Regions from separate parts of the Paramicrobacterium agarici genome, predicted to be linked through region 2. Evidence: predicted binding sites of a transcription regulator. Region 2 holds the regulator's gene; the other holds the start of a gene.
The links. Region 2 encodes HspR, which represses chaperone genes until heat shock. Its sites were predicted from a motif close to AAGTTGAGTCNNNNNGACTCAACTT; they were not measured.
Positions count from the first base shown of each region.

Region 1 (7,223 bases), 590 kb from region 2:
TGCATGATCCACGGTCGCCGGGGCGAGACGAAGCCGAGTTCGAGTATCTCGCCGAGGGAACGCTCGAACCGCTGCTCGCGCTGCGGGCGGGAAGATACAAGTACGTTTACGTCCGCAATCAGCCGGCACTGCTCTTCGACCTCGATGCCGACCCCCATGAGCTGCGCAACCTCGCGCCGCTGCCCGACGATGCAGGTATCGTCGATCGCTTGCGAGAACGTCTGCTCAGCCACGTCGACATCGACGCGCTCGACGCCGATGTGCGCGCGAGCCAGCGTCAGCGCCACGTAACGATGGCAGGAACGCCACCCGACCGCTCGTGGGACATCAGCCCGTCGCGCACCGCGATTCGCCTCTACCCGCCGCCCTAGCGGCACCGCGCCACCGTGGTATGGAATGGATGCCATGAGATTGGAGCCGATCGAGTCCGATGCGCTGGATGCTGTCGCATACGACCCGGGCACGCGCACCCTGCTGGTGCAATTCGAATCCGGCGGTCTCTACGCCTACGACGACGTTGACCAGCAGCTGGTCGACGACATGTACGCCGCGCAACCGCATCCGTGGAGTGTCGTCGGCGAGCGCGTGAAGGCGCACTCGTACCGCAAGCTGACGTGAGAACCTCGGCGCTTCACGGCGACTACAGTGAAACTCGCGTCTCTCAGAAGGAGTATTCATGACCCGCGTCGCCGCCATCGACTGTGGCACCAACTCCATTCGCCTGCTCATCGCCGATGTCGCCGACGGAAAACTCACCGACGTCGCGCGCACGCTCAAGGTCGTTCGCCTCGGGCAAGGCGTCGACCGCACGGGCCGTTTCGATGACGCCGCCCTCGACCGCACACTCGACACCACCCGCGAGTACGCCGCACAATGCCGCGACAGCGACGTTGAACGTGTGCGCTTCGTCGCGACGTCGGCGACTCGGGATGCTGCGAACCGGCTCGTCTTCATCGATGCCGTCCGCGACATCATTGGCGTCGAGCCCGAAGTGCTCGCGGGCACCGAAGAGGCCGAGCTCTCGTTCCGCGGCGCCACGAGCGTGCTCCCTCCCGGCCCCGGGCGCCTCGTCGTCGATCTCGGCGGCGGCTCGACCGAGCTCGTGCTCGGCGACGGCGGCGACCTCTCGTCGTTCTCTATGGACGTCGGCTGTGTGCGCATGACCGAACGCAACGTCACGAGCGACCCGCCGTCGGCCGACGACCGGGCGGGCATCGTGCGCGACGTCAACGCCGCAATCGATGGCGCGGCAGCGTCCGTCGATCTCGGTCGCGTGCGCGAGGTTGTCGGTGTCGCCGGAACCATCACGACGCTCACGGCGCACGCTCTCCGCCTCGATCGCTACGATCCGGGTGCGATCAATGGCACGCGCTCGAGCATGTCGGCGATGCTCGCCGCGTGCGATGAGCTGGCGGCCATGCCCCGCGAGCAACGTGCGGCGCTCCCCTACATGCACCCGGGGCGCGTCGATGTCATCGCCGCGGGCGCGATCACGTGGCACACCGTGCTCACGCGGACCGTCGACGCGGTTGCGGCGGCAGGCGGCTCACTCGACTCCGTGGTCACGAGCGAGCACGACATTCTCGATGGCGTCGCCCTCTCGCTCGCCGATTGAGCCACGATGCGCGTACTGCGGGTTCTCGGCATCGCCCTTCCACTTGCTGCCGCCGGCAGCATCCTTGCCTGTGCTGAGCTGCTGCACTGGCGCGCGAGCACGCGTCAGCTGGGCGATGCCGACGTTCGGGGCGCGACCGAGGCCGTCGTCGTTCTTGGCTACAAGAACCGCGGAAGCCGTGCGAACATCATCAATCGCAGTCGCGTTCGCGCCGGCATCCGCTCGATCGACCCGCATGCATCACGCAGCGTTCTCGTGCTCTGCGGCGGGCCGGTTGCCAGCAGCACGCCCGAGGCCGAGATCATGGCCCGCTATGCGCAGCAGCGCGGGTACTCCGGGCCGATGCGCCTAGACGGTGAGAGCCGTTCAACGTGGCAGAACATCGAGAATGCGATTCCGCTGGTCGAGGATGCCGACCGCATCAAGGTCGTCTCCGACTCCATGCACGCCGAGTTCGGTCGCGCTTTTCTCGCCGAGCAACGACCGGATCTTGCCGCGCGCCTCGTGCGGGGCGAGGACTATCGCCTCGGCGAGAACCTGCTGATCAAGCCGATCGCCGTCGTCATCGCGCTGCGCAATCGCCGTCGGCTCGGGGCACCTCGACCGGTTTGAGCGAGAGACCCGATGTCACGGCTCCGGCCGCTCGGGGCCGGAGCCGTCCTCTGGGTCGTCCTTCGGCCCGTCGCTCTTCTTCTCGGCGTTGAACGCGATGCCGAACGCAATACCGATCGCGATACCGATCGACAAGCCGGTTCCGATGTTGTCCAATGCGACACCCATCGCCATGCCGACGCCGATACCGATCGCCAGGCCGGCGCCCATGTTCGCCTCTCTGGTGCGCTTGCTCATGCTCTCGCCTCCGCGGCCGCCGCTCGACTGATTCTGGCCACAACGGTACGCGGCGGGTCAGTTGCGACACATCCCCCGCGCGACGGAAATCAGACCAGACGGATGCTGTTCTGCAGCCGTGTGCGCACCTCGAACATGTCCGTACCTGCCGGTCGCGGCGCATCCGGAACCCCGGTGCGCAGAAAGTGGCCGATCACGGAGCGTTGCACGGCGAAAGCCGGCAGGCCGCGCGTTCGCCCGAGTGCCGTGATCGCGCCGTCGAGGGCGTTGTCGGGCAGCACGACGATGAGGGCCGTGAACTTCACGCGAGCAGCGCGGGCGACGGCCTTCGCGCGGGTCGCAAGCGCGTGCACCGGCTTCTCCCCCTTTGCCAGCCCCTCGCTGATGAGGTCTCCGCGGCGGGGCCGTGCAGGTGCTCCCCAGTCCTCTGACTGCACAGCGAACAGGCCGCTCGGGCCCAGCACGACGTGGTCGATCTTGCGGGTGTCGCTTGCGGCAGCATCCGCATCAACGACCCATGTGTCGCTTCCGCGCTCGGTCGCGACCCCGTGCCACACGGTGTAGCCCATGCCGAGGTCGCCGAGCGCGCGGGCCGTCGCCTCTTCAGCGAGCGCGTCGGCGAGGGCGTGCTTGATTTCGCTCGGCGCGCGGCGAATGAGCGCGTCGTCGTAGATGTCGACGGGCTCGCTGCCGCGGCCGACCCATTCGCGCATCAGCGTGGTGAATCGATCGCGCGCCCGGCCTCCGGGGTGTCCGTACATGCGCGCCTTGGGGCGTGAATCGCGCTGCGTCGATCGCGATCGGCTCGTTGCCCACACGTGTTCCGACTCGTCAGATGCGGGGGCGGATGCTGGTCGAGCCGACGCGCCCCGATCGTACGCTGCCCGTGATTCGGGAGTGCCGAGCTGCTCCCACGCGAGCTGTACGGCGTTGAATGTGGCGGCGCTTCCCCCGAGGTCAGGATGTGTCTGCCGCGCACGCCGACGGTATGCACGGCGAAGCTCCTCATTGCTCGCGGTGCGATCGACGCCGAGCACGTCGTACGGGCTCTCGTCGAGGGGGCTCTCAGACATAAGCACTTTCGAATCGGGGACGACCAAAAACCCTACAGCGATTAGCTGTGCTGCGCCTGCCCGATGCGCGAAACGGCCGCCGACCGGGTGGTCGACGGCCGCTTCTGCACTGGGGCGTTATACCGTGGTGGCATCGCTGAGCTCCGCGGATTCGTCCGATCCGGCAGAGGTCACAGCGATCTTGCGGGGCTTCGCGCGCTCGCTCACGGGGATCATGATGCTGAGCACCCCATTGTCGTAGGTCGCGCTGATCTTCTCGGTGTCGATTCCCTGGCCGAGGCTGAGCTGGCGCAGGTACGAGGCCGTTCCGCGCTCACGCGTGATCCACTTCACGCCGTCGCCGCTGCTCACCGTGCGCTCGGCGCGGATCGTCAGGAGCTGCCCGTCCACGTCGATGTCGACCGAGCCCGGGTCGATTCCCGGAAGGTCGGCGTTCAGCACGTAGGTGTCGCCGTCGCGGTACAGATCCATCGGCATCCGTCGAGGTCCCGACGGTGCATCGGCAAGTGCGCCCGCAAGCGTCGCGAACTCCCGGAACGGGTCGAATGTTGTAGCCATGAGGTCTCCTCCAAAACTTGAGTGTGTCTTACTCAACTACAACTGAGATTAGCACTCTCCTATTCCGAGTGCTAACGCTTATGCCTCGCCCACAGCGAACACGGCGCGCTCACAACGTCAGCTCACGGCGGGCTCCGCGTCCTCGGGCTCCGCTCCCCGATGGGTCGCGTCACTGCGGTAGTCGGTGTACATGTACGGATTGTCGAGCACCTTAGTCTCGGGTATCTCTGGGTTCATTCCGGACTCCCAGACGTCGTCGCCGAGTGTGCTCCGCAGATAATCGACAGTCTGCTCGACGTCTGCCTTCGCGCGCGCGACCTCGGAATCGAGAAGTTCGTTCTGGAACTTTGCGATCGCTCCGTTGACGAGCACGGTGTGCACGTCTGCGCGCCCTGCCTGCAGGGCAATGTGTCCGTACGGATTCATGATCGGGAACATCGTCGGCGACGTATCGTTCTTGACGAGCACCACGTCGGCCTTCTTTCCAGGCTCCAGACTTCCGACGAGATCGTCGATTCCGAGAGCCTTCGCGCCACCCAGCGTCGACCACTCCACGACGTGTTCGGCGCGCAGGTGGGAATGCGTGATGGTGTCTCCCTTCTCGTGTGCCTTGATGTGCTCCCAGGCGCGGTCGGCGCCGAGAGTGGCTCGCATCGCTGAGAACAGGTCACTCGAGAACCAGACACTCGTGTCGACGGAAAGCGACATGGGGATCGCGTGGGTCCGGAGCACCCACGACGGTGGGTAGCCCTGCCCGCAACTCTGCTCGCTCTCGGTCGAGAGAGAAACGGAGCCGCCGGTTGCCGCGATGCGCTGATAGGAGTCGTTGTTCAGCGTCGCCGCGTGCACATAGACGGTCTCGGGCGTCATGAAGCCGTTTTCATACATCAGGCGGATGCCGTCGTCATTCGTCGCTCCCCACACTCCCGCATGCGTCGTCACGGGGAGGCCGAGCTCGCGCGCCGTCTCAAAAGCACCTCGCTCGGGAAATTCAGGATCGCCCGTGACATCGAATGCAAGCTGGAATCGAAGCATCTCCGACTCGGTGTTGTTGTCACGGATGAACCGCGTGAACTCGGGGTTGGACGCCCACTCCCATGGTGCGCCGAAGATGTTCCCCGGCGCGAAGACGAAGCGTCCCGTCGAAGCGCGAAGAGCGTCGAGTGCTGCTTCCGCGTGCTCAATGGTCCGCAGCCCGTGCGACCAATCGACGGTCGTCGTGACTCCGGCGTCGATCGCGTCCATGGCCGAAAGCGCGTTGCCGGCGTAGATGTCTTGCGGTCGGAAGTGCTTGCCATACTCGAGGTAGTACCAGACGAAGTACTGCGTGAGCGTCCAATCGGCGCCGTAGCCCCGCATGGCGGTCTGCCACATGTGCCGGTGAGTGTCGATCATGCCGGGCATGAGGATGCCGCCGTCGGCGTCGATCTCGAATGTGCCTTCTGGCACCTCGAGCGCCGTGCCCACGGCGTCGATGGTGTCTCTCGAGACCAGCACGTCGCCCTTGTGCAGGACGTCGCGTCGGCCGTTCATCGTCAGCACCGTGCCGTTGCGAAACACGATCGGCTGACCGTCGCGGGGAAGTGGGGTTGTCTCCTGTGTCATTGTTCGGCTCCTTTGCCTGGGGGTGGCGGGGAATGGATGCTGCTCTGTTCAGAGCGCGACGCTCGGGTAGCTCGTGCCAAGCCAATGGGAGAGCTTCGATGCGTACTCGCGCTGGAACGACAGCGGCCCGTGCTGGGCGGCATAGTCTTCCTCGTAGATGGCGATGAAGATGGTGAGCGTGAGGAAGAAGTGGGCACCCATCTCGAACAGCGCCACGTAGTCGTGGTCGACGAGCGCCTGGCGCTCCTCCGGTTCAAGCGAGAGCCAACTCGTGCGCTCGACCGTCGCGCCGTTACCGAGGCGACGTCCGAAATCGGCATCCCAGTCATCGACCATCGACTGAGGGTTCGCCTTGTATTGCGCGAGGAGCTCGGGATCCCGGTCAACTTGATAGAGAAACTTGTTCACGTAGTACGTGCTCATCGCGGATCTCCGTTCGGGTACCAGGTGATGTAGGCCTCCATCGTGTGGAAGAGATCGAGGCTGTCCGTGTAGGCAGCGGCCTCCGGGCCGGCGATGCCCATCATGAGGATGAGGTCCATGAAACCGTGTGTTGCGTTCCCGGCTCCAGCCATGCTTTCGTGCGTCACATTCTCGAGAATCGCGTCAACGTTGCCCGTGCTCAGCCACTCGATCGCCTGCCTGTCGAACTCGGGATCCGGCCCCGTTTCACCGAACTGCCGGGGCCCACCGAGCTCGAGCGACAGGTGTCCGCTGCCAACGGCTGCGATCTTCGCGTCGGACGGGTACTCGTCGATGATCGAGCGGATGGCCCGGCCGAGATCCCAGAACCGCTTCGGGGACGGAAGCGGTGGCGCGAAGATGTTTGTGTAGATGGGCACGATCGGCAGATCGGCCTGAGGTCGAGTGGTAATGATCGGGCAGATGATCGAATGGTCGATCTTGAGCTCGTGACTGACGGAGAAGTCGAAGCCGCGGTCGAGCAGGCCCTGGAGCATGTAGCCCGAGAGCTCTTCATGCCCGTCGAGAACATATTTCGGGATGCTGAATTCGCGCTCCTCGTTGTAAAACGTTCCGTCGTATGTGGGCTGTTTTCCGATGAGGAACGTCGGATAGTTATCGGAGAAGAACTGATGGAAGTGATCAGCGCCGACCATCACGAGAATGTCTGGATCGGCTGCCGTCAGCGTCTCGCGGTACGCCTCGACTTTTCGCTTCCACTCTGCTGCCTGGGGTATGCGTTCTTCCGGCGGCGTCAGTTCGGTCGCCTTCAGATAGAACGGGTGGTGCGTCGTCGCGAGCACCGCACTCAGTGTCGCCATGTTCTCTCCTTTGAGTCGGTGATTGAGGGCTGGGGTCAGCGAGCCGTCTCGCCCGGTGCTGCGGGCGGCGTGTATACCGCGTTGCGGTCGACGTGCGTGTAGATTGCGGGGCCGATGGGGTTCTCATCTTCCTCGGCGATGTGGCCAATGAGTCCCGCCGTGCGCGCAAGAAGCGCGAAGCCTCGGAGCAGGCTGACGGGAAGCCCGGCATCGACGAGGGCCGCACCCGCGACGCCGGCC
Region 1 is NZ_PDJE01000001.1:606,909-614,131, reverse strand. Features, by position in the region: gene betC (choline-sulfatase) at 1-371, shown strand, start outside; gene ATJ78_RS03115 (KTSC domain-containing protein) at 406-618, shown strand; gene ATJ78_RS03110 (Ppx/GppA phosphatase family protein) at 677-1,615, shown strand; gene ATJ78_RS03105 (YdcF family protein) at 1,622-2,227, shown strand; gene ATJ78_RS03100 (glycine zipper domain-containing protein) at 2,243-2,464, opposite strand; gene ATJ78_RS03095 (J domain-containing protein) at 2,554-3,537, opposite strand; gene ATJ78_RS03090 (Hsp20/alpha crystallin family protein) at 3,655-4,095, opposite strand; gene ATJ78_RS03085 (amidohydrolase family protein) at 4,213-5,700, opposite strand; gene ATJ78_RS03080 (hypothetical protein) at 5,749-6,123, opposite strand; gene ATJ78_RS03075 (DODA-type extradiol aromatic ring-opening family dioxygenase) at 6,120-6,983, opposite strand; gene ATJ78_RS03070 (citryl-CoA lyase) at 7,019-7,223, opposite strand, start outside.
Region 1: the regulator HspR is predicted to act here: its motif matches at 4,110-4,134, upstream of ATJ78_RS03090 (Hsp20/alpha crystallin family protein).

Region 2 (7,223 bases):
AGACCGGTAAAGACGCGAACAAGGGTGTGAACCCTGACGAGGTCGTCGCTGTCGGCGCTGCGCTGCAGGCCGGTGTTCTGAAGGGCGAGCGCAAGGACGTTCTGCTCATCGACGTCACCCCGCTGAGCCTCGGAATCGAGACCAAGGGCGGCATGATGACCAAGCTCATCGAGCGCAACACCGCAATTCCGACCAAGCGCAGCGAGACGTTCACGACCGCAGACGACAACCAGCCGTCTGTCGCCATTCAGGTGTTCCAGGGTGAGCGCGAGTTCACGCGTGACAACAAGAACCTGGGAACGTTCGAACTGACGGGAATCGCCCCGGCTCCGCGAGGCGTGCCGCAGATCGAGGTCACCTTCGACATCGACGCGAACGGCATCGTGCACGTGTCCGCAAAGGACAAGGGCACGGGCAAGGAGCAGTCGATGACCATCACGGGCGGCTCGTCGCTCTCGAAGGAAGACATCGACCGCATGGTGCGCGAGGCCGAAGAGAACGCGGCTGAAGACAAGAAGCGCCGCGAGCAGGCTGAGACCCGCAACAACGCCGAGCAGCTCGCCTTCTCGATCGAGAAGCTCATCAAGGAGAACGACGACAAGCTCCCCGAAGACGTCAAGTCCGAGGTGCAGGCTGACGTCGACTCGCTGAAGTCGGCTCTCGCCGGTGAAGACGAGGATGCTGTCAAGACAGCCTTCGATAAGCTCAACGAGAGCCAGGTCAAGCTGGGAGAGGCAATCTACTCGCAGGCTCAGGCCGAGGGTGAGCAGGCGCAGGCGGCGGGCGAGCAGCCCACTGCTGAAGAGAACTCCGACGACGATGTCGTCGACGCCGAGGTTGTCGACGATGAGGACGAGAAGAAGTAGGAATGACTGACAAGAACCAGAACCCGGACGAAGAGCCGAAGGTCAACGACAAACGTCGCATCGACCCGGAGACCGGTGAGGTTCGTCAGCCTGACGCGACCGCGGGGTCGGAGGCAGACGCCTCCGGCCCTTCGGCACAGGAGGGCGCTGCCGATGAGGCAGCGGCCGACGACGAGCTCACGGTCGACGACATCCTTGCCGCCGCGGACGACGCTGCGCCGGAGGGCGAAGCGCCCGCATCGAACGTGCGTGAGGCCGAGCTGCTGAGCGACCTCAAGCGCGTCAACGCCGAATACGCGAACTACCGCCGCCGTACAGAAGAGAACCGCGAAGTCGAGAAGCAGCGCACGACAGGCGCCGTCTTGGACGCCCTGCTTCCCGTGCTTGACGATCTCGATCGCGCCGAGAAGCACGGCGACCTCGAGGGTGACACCGCGTTCGCCCAGATCTCGTCGAAGCTCCGCCAGTCGGTGGAGCGGCTCGGTCTGGTGAAGTTCGGCACCGAAGGCGAAGCCTTCGACCACAACAAGCACGAGGCGATCTTCCAACAGCCCAGCCAGGACGTCGAGACGGAGACAATCGTCGACGTCGTTCAGACCGGATACTTCGTGGGAGACACACTGTTGCGAGCGGCCAAGGTGGTCGTCGCTGTTCCTGCCGAGTAGGTGCCATGGCCAGTCAAGATTGGTTCGACAAGGACTTCTACAAAGTCCTCGGCGTCGACAAGAATGTGAGCCAGGCTGACCTCAAGAAGACCTACCGCAAGCTGGCTCGCAAGTACCACCCGGACTCGCACCCGGGAGATACTGCGGCAGAGTCAAAGTTCAAGGAGATCTCTGAGGCGTACTCGGTGCTCTCTGACGAGGCTCAGCGCAAGGAGTACGACCAGGTTCGCGCCATGGGATCCGGCGCCCGATTCACGGCACCGGGCTCCGGCGGCGGCAACGGCGGCTTCGAGGACGTCTTCGGCGGAATGTTCGGCGGCGGAGGCGGCGGCTACCAGCAGGCTGACTTCGACGATATCCTCGGAGGCATGTTCGGAGGCGGTCGCTTCGGGCAGTCGAGCGGAGGATTCCGCGGCTTCGGAGGCCCGACGCCCGGACGTGATGTGACAGCATCCACGACCCTCGACTTCACGACTGCGACCAAGGGCGACACGATCACCCTGCAGACCTCTGACGGGCGGCCGATCAAGGTGAAGATTCCGGCAGGCGTCTCGGACGGCCAGAAGATCAAGCTGCGCGGAAAGGGCCAGCCGTCGCCCGATGGCGGACCTGCGGGCGACATCGTGCTGACTGTGCACGTTCGCAAGCACCCCGTGTTCGAACGAGAAGGGCTGAATCTGCGCGTGCGCGTGCCTGTGACCTTCGTCGAAGCCGCACTCGGCGCGACGATCGAGGTGCCGACGCTCGATGGTGCACCCGTCAAGCTCAAGGTGGCTGCCGGAACTCCGAGCGGCCGCGTGCTGCGTGTCAAGGGCCGCGGCGTCGAGACGTCGAAGGGAACCGGCGACCTGCTCGCCGAGATTCAGGTGGCGGTGCCCGCGCACCTGTCAGCTGAGGCCGAGTCCGCGCTCAAGGCGTATCACGACCTCGAGCCGAACGAGAACCCGCGCGCAGAGATCCTCGCGAGAACACGAGGCTGATCATGGATGAGAACTCACCGGTCTTCGCCATCGCGGTGGCTGCCGAGCTCGCGGGCATGCACCCGCAGACGCTGCGGCAGTACGACCGCATCGGGCTCGTGCAGCCCAAACGCACGGCCGGTCGTTCTCGTCGATACTCCATGCGCGACGTCGAGCAGCTGCGCGAGGTGCAGCGGCTCAGCGGCGAGGGAGTCAGTCTCGAAGGAATCGCCCGCATTCTGAGTCTTGAAAACGAGGTGAGTCACCTCAGAGAACGCGTGCGCGAGCTCGAGAATGCTCTTGCCGACCAGGTGCTCAAGGCTCAGGGACGCCGCGTCTTCGCCGCGGGGGAGCATGGCGACGTCATTCCCCTGCGCAGCGGAACGCGAACTCAGAGGCGCACCGAGATCGTCGTCTGGCGTCCTCGCCGCGACGACGAGCAGTAAACACGCAATGCCGGTCACCGAGTTTCGGTGGCCGGCATTTGCCATGTGTGGGCACGGGGACTTCTCTCCACAGACAACACAGTGCCGTTCTGCAACAGTGATGAGACGAGCAGAACAGGAGCGACGCCGTGATGAACAATGGGCCGGCCCCTCAGCATCCTCACCCGGGGTACGGACAGCCGATGCGCTTTGCCGCTCCCGGCTACCCTGGCGGGCAGCATCCGATTCCGTATCGCCCGGTCAGCCGCTCTCGCCCAGCGCTCACCCGATCTCAGAAGACAGCCGCGCTTTGGGCGGGCGCGATCGGCTTTCCGATCATGTCTCTGGGATTAGCTATCGTGATCACGCTGCTGGGCTGGTCAGCGGTTATCGGCCTGCTCACCGCCGTCGCATCCCAGCTCGACGACACGAGCGCAGACGCCGCCCGGATGCTGACCGAGATGGACATGATCTGGAGCGATTACTGGTGGATATTCGCCCTCGTTCTGCTTGCCGGACTTGTCGTGTGGGCCATCGGTTACGGCGCGAGCATCGGCATCGCGAAGATCGGAAACGTCAACAAGGCCGCTGGCGCAACCTGGGCGGGGTTCGGCATCGCCAGCTGCGCGGGATTCGTTCTGATGTGGCTTGGGAACATCGTGTACCTTATGGGCGCGGCCGTCGTCGCGATGCTGAGTAGTGACGGGTTCGGCGGCGCCTCCCTGATCTTCAACATTGTTTTCGTTGTACTCGGCATAGTCGTCTGGGCTGGTGCTGGCGCACTGAGCTGGTGGTGGATGGCGCATTGCCTCAGGGCACGTCACCCCGCCCAGCGCTATGCGAGCGAGCCGTACTACGTCTGATTACGCCGTATGCGATTGGGGGTGAGGATGCTGCCGCCCCTCTTCGTCGTCCACAAGCTGGCCCTCGTGCGCTGTTATTCACATATCGCCAGCACGGCGTGAGCCGGAGGCATGCAGCTTGAGAAAGTGGTCCTTCCTCGTCGAACCGGAAGGACCTCGTGTGACGAACTCTCCAGAACCGCCCCCGGTGCCTCTGCCGCAACCTCCTCAACCGGTGCCGCGACGGTATGGCGCTCCGGTACAGCCCCCGAAACCACCACCGCTGACGCGTCGCCAGCGCACGAGCGCTCTCATTGCTGGCGGAGTGTCGTTCGTGCTCATCGGCGGCAGCACGACGCTGCTGATTCTCTACGCCATGTCGGCAGCAGCGGTACTGGCCTTCGCGGGCACATGGCAGCTCGTTCTCGGCGCCGGCGAAGACTTCGGTGAGACTGTGGCGGCGCTCGTCATGCAAGGTGCCCTCTACGGCGGCATCTTTCTCGTCGCGTGCGGGATGGGCTACGGCGCGAGTTTGCTCATCTTGCGTGCAGGGAGGGTGTACAAACCGAACATCACGACGCTCCTCGGATCAGGAATCGCCTTAACAGCGTGGTCGACGTTCGCCGGCGTTTTCGTCATGGTGTACCTCGCCGCAGCTCCGCCATCGCAGCCGTGGAACCGCACGACGAACGCCGCCGACCAGTTTCTCGTCGTGTTCATCGTCGCGCTGGCGCTCATCAGCGGCATCGTCGTCGGCGCGCTCGGCTGGTGGCTTGCTGCTCACCTGCTTCGTTCGCGCCGCGCTCCCCGCACGGTGCCGTGGGCGGCGCGAGGGCACGACACGCGGCCGTACCCTTGAACCGTGGAGTTCTCGTTTGATGCCCTGCGTCGGTGGCCCGACATCGAGGCCCCCAACCTCTACGCTTTCGACGCAACAGACAGGCTGGTGCTCGACACCGCGGCACAAGAGATAGCGGATGCTGGCGAGGGCGGCGTCGTCGCGATCGGCGACCGCTACGGAGCGCTCTCGCTCGGCGCCGCGACGCTGCACAGTGCATCTGGCATACGCGTGCATCAGGACGCCCTCTCGCAAGAGCGCGCGATTGTCGCAAACGCCGACCGGTTCGACCTGAGTGACCGCATCGCGCTCCACGCGCTTGACGCAGATCTCGTGCGCGACGCGCGCGTTGTGTTGCTGCAGCTGCCGCGCTCGCTCGACGCGCTCGACGAGATCGCTCGCCTGATCGCGGGGTACGCAGCGCCGGGCGTCCGGGTTTTCGCGGGCGGAAGGGTCAAGCACATGACTCCCGCGATGAACGAGGTGCTGTCAGCATCGTTCGCGTCGGTCGAAGCCGGTCTTGCGCGACAGAAGTCGCGTGTGATCACAGCATCCGCTCCTCGCCCCGCGGGGTCGCACACGGACTCCTCGTGGCCGCGCTCGCAGCGTCATGCCGATCTCGATCTCACGGTGTGGGCGCACGGCGCGGCGTTCGCCGGTACGCGCATCGACGTCGGCACGCGGTTTCTGCTCGACTACCTCGAGAGTGTCCCCGAGACCGCGCACCGCATCGTCGACCTCGGCTGCGGTAGCGGTGTGCTGGCCACCGCCTTCGCGATTCAGCGACCGGATGCTGCCGTCACCGCTACAGATCAGTCGGCTGCTGCCACAGCATCGGCCTGTCTCACGGCTGACGCGAACGGCGTCGGCGAGCGAGTCGCCGTCGTGCGCGATGACGGAATGTCAGCTGTGCCTGACAGGTCAGTCGATGCTGTGCTGCTGAATCCGCCCTTCCACATCGGGGCATCAGTGCACGCGGGCATCGCCCTCAAGCTGTTCGCCGAGGCAGCGCGGGTGCTCAAGCCCGGCGGGACGCTGCTCTCCGTATGGAATTCGCACCTGCACTACCGCGGCCACCTTGAGCGGCTCGTCGGCCGAACCCACCAGCTCGGGCGCAATTCGAAGTTCACCGTGACGATGTCGCGCCGCTCCGAGTGACGCGGCGGTCGCGCCAGGGAGGTTCGGCGCGGGTGTCGATTACTCTGGAGACATGCGCCAATACCTTGATCTGATGCAGCGTGTTCTCGACGAGGGTGTTGAGAAGTCAGACCGCACCGGAACCGGCACTCTCAGCGTGTTCGGACACCAGATGCGCTTCGATCTGCAGGCCGGGTTTCCCGTGCTCACGACGAAGAAACTGCATCTGCGCAGCATCATCGGCGAGCTGCTGTGGTTTCTGCGCGGCGATACGAATGTGGCGTGGCTGCACGAGAACAACGTCTCGATCTGGGATGAATGGGCAGACGAGAACGGCGACCTCGGTCCTGTGTACGGTCATCAGTGGCGTTCATGGCCGACGCCGAACGGCGAGCACATCGACCAGATCGCGCGAGTTATTGAGTCCCTGACGTCGAATCCCGACTCGCGCCGTCACATCGTGAACGCGTGGAACGTCGCCGAAGTCGACGACATGGCGCTGCCGCCGTGCCACACCATGTTCCAGTTCTATGTCGCGAACGGCACGCTCTCGTGCCAGCTGTACCAGCGCTCGGCCGACATCTTTCTCGGGGTACCCTTCAACATCGCGTCATACGCACTGCTGACCATGATGGTTGCCCAGGTCACGGGCTTGAAAGCCGGAGAGTTCGTACACACGCTCGGCGATGCGCACCTGTACCTCAACCACCTCGAGCAAGCGAAGCTGCAGCTGACGCGTACTCCCGGCCCGCTGCCGACCATGCGCATCAACCCCGAACGCACCTCGATCGATGAGTTCGAAATCGCGGATTTCACTCTCGAGAATTATGAGGCCGCGCCCAGCATCAAAGCCCCGATCGCGGTATGACCATCACGCTCGTCGCGGCCATGGGCCGAAACCGGGTGATCGGCGCCGACGGCGGTATGCCGTGGCATCTGCCCGAAGACCTCAAGCACTTCAAGAAGACGACGCTCGGCACCACGATGATCATGGGACGCCGCACGTTCGACTCGATCGGGCGTCCGCTGCCGGGGCGGCGCACGATCGTGGTGACTCGGGATGCTGCATGGCAGCGTGACGGCGTCGACACTGCTCTCTCGCTCGGCTCTGCCCTCGCGTTTGCGGGCGACGGGCCCATCTCGATTGTCGGTGGCGGTCAGATCTACGCTCAAGCGATGCAGCTCGCCGATCGGATGGAGCTGACGCTCATCGATGCTGAACCCGACGGCGACACCCTCTTTCCAGAGTGGAACTCGGCGGATTGGCGCGAAGTATCGCGCGAACCGCACGACGGTTTCGAATTCGTGACGTTCGAGCGCGTGCGCCGCTAACTGCGGCGATTGTCCAACAGGTCGTTGGAAAACTGCAGGGTGCGTGGCTGTCAAGCGTCCTCGAGATCGCTGTCGACGGCAAGAAAGTCCAGTGCATACGGATCGCGGGTGAGCTGTTGCGCAAGCTCCGGATCGCGGAGGTCAAGCGCTCCGCCGAAA
Region 2 is NZ_PDJE01000001.1:1,197,028-1,204,250, forward strand. Features, by position in the region: gene dnaK (molecular chaperone DnaK) at 1-866, shown strand, start outside; gene ATJ78_RS05920 (nucleotide exchange factor GrpE) at 869-1,531, shown strand; gene ATJ78_RS05925 (DnaJ C-terminal domain-containing protein) at 1,537-2,511, shown strand; gene ATJ78_RS05930 (heat shock protein transcriptional repressor HspR) at 2,514-2,936, shown strand; gene ATJ78_RS05935 (hypothetical protein) at 3,065-3,778, shown strand; gene ATJ78_RS05940 (hypothetical protein) at 3,939-4,616, shown strand; gene ATJ78_RS05945 (class I SAM-dependent methyltransferase) at 4,620-5,753, shown strand; gene ATJ78_RS05950 (thymidylate synthase) at 5,806-6,600, shown strand; gene ATJ78_RS05955 (dihydrofolate reductase) at 6,597-7,064, shown strand; partial or broken gene ATJ78_RS05960 (DUF1016 N-terminal domain-containing protein) at 7,115-7,223, opposite strand, start outside.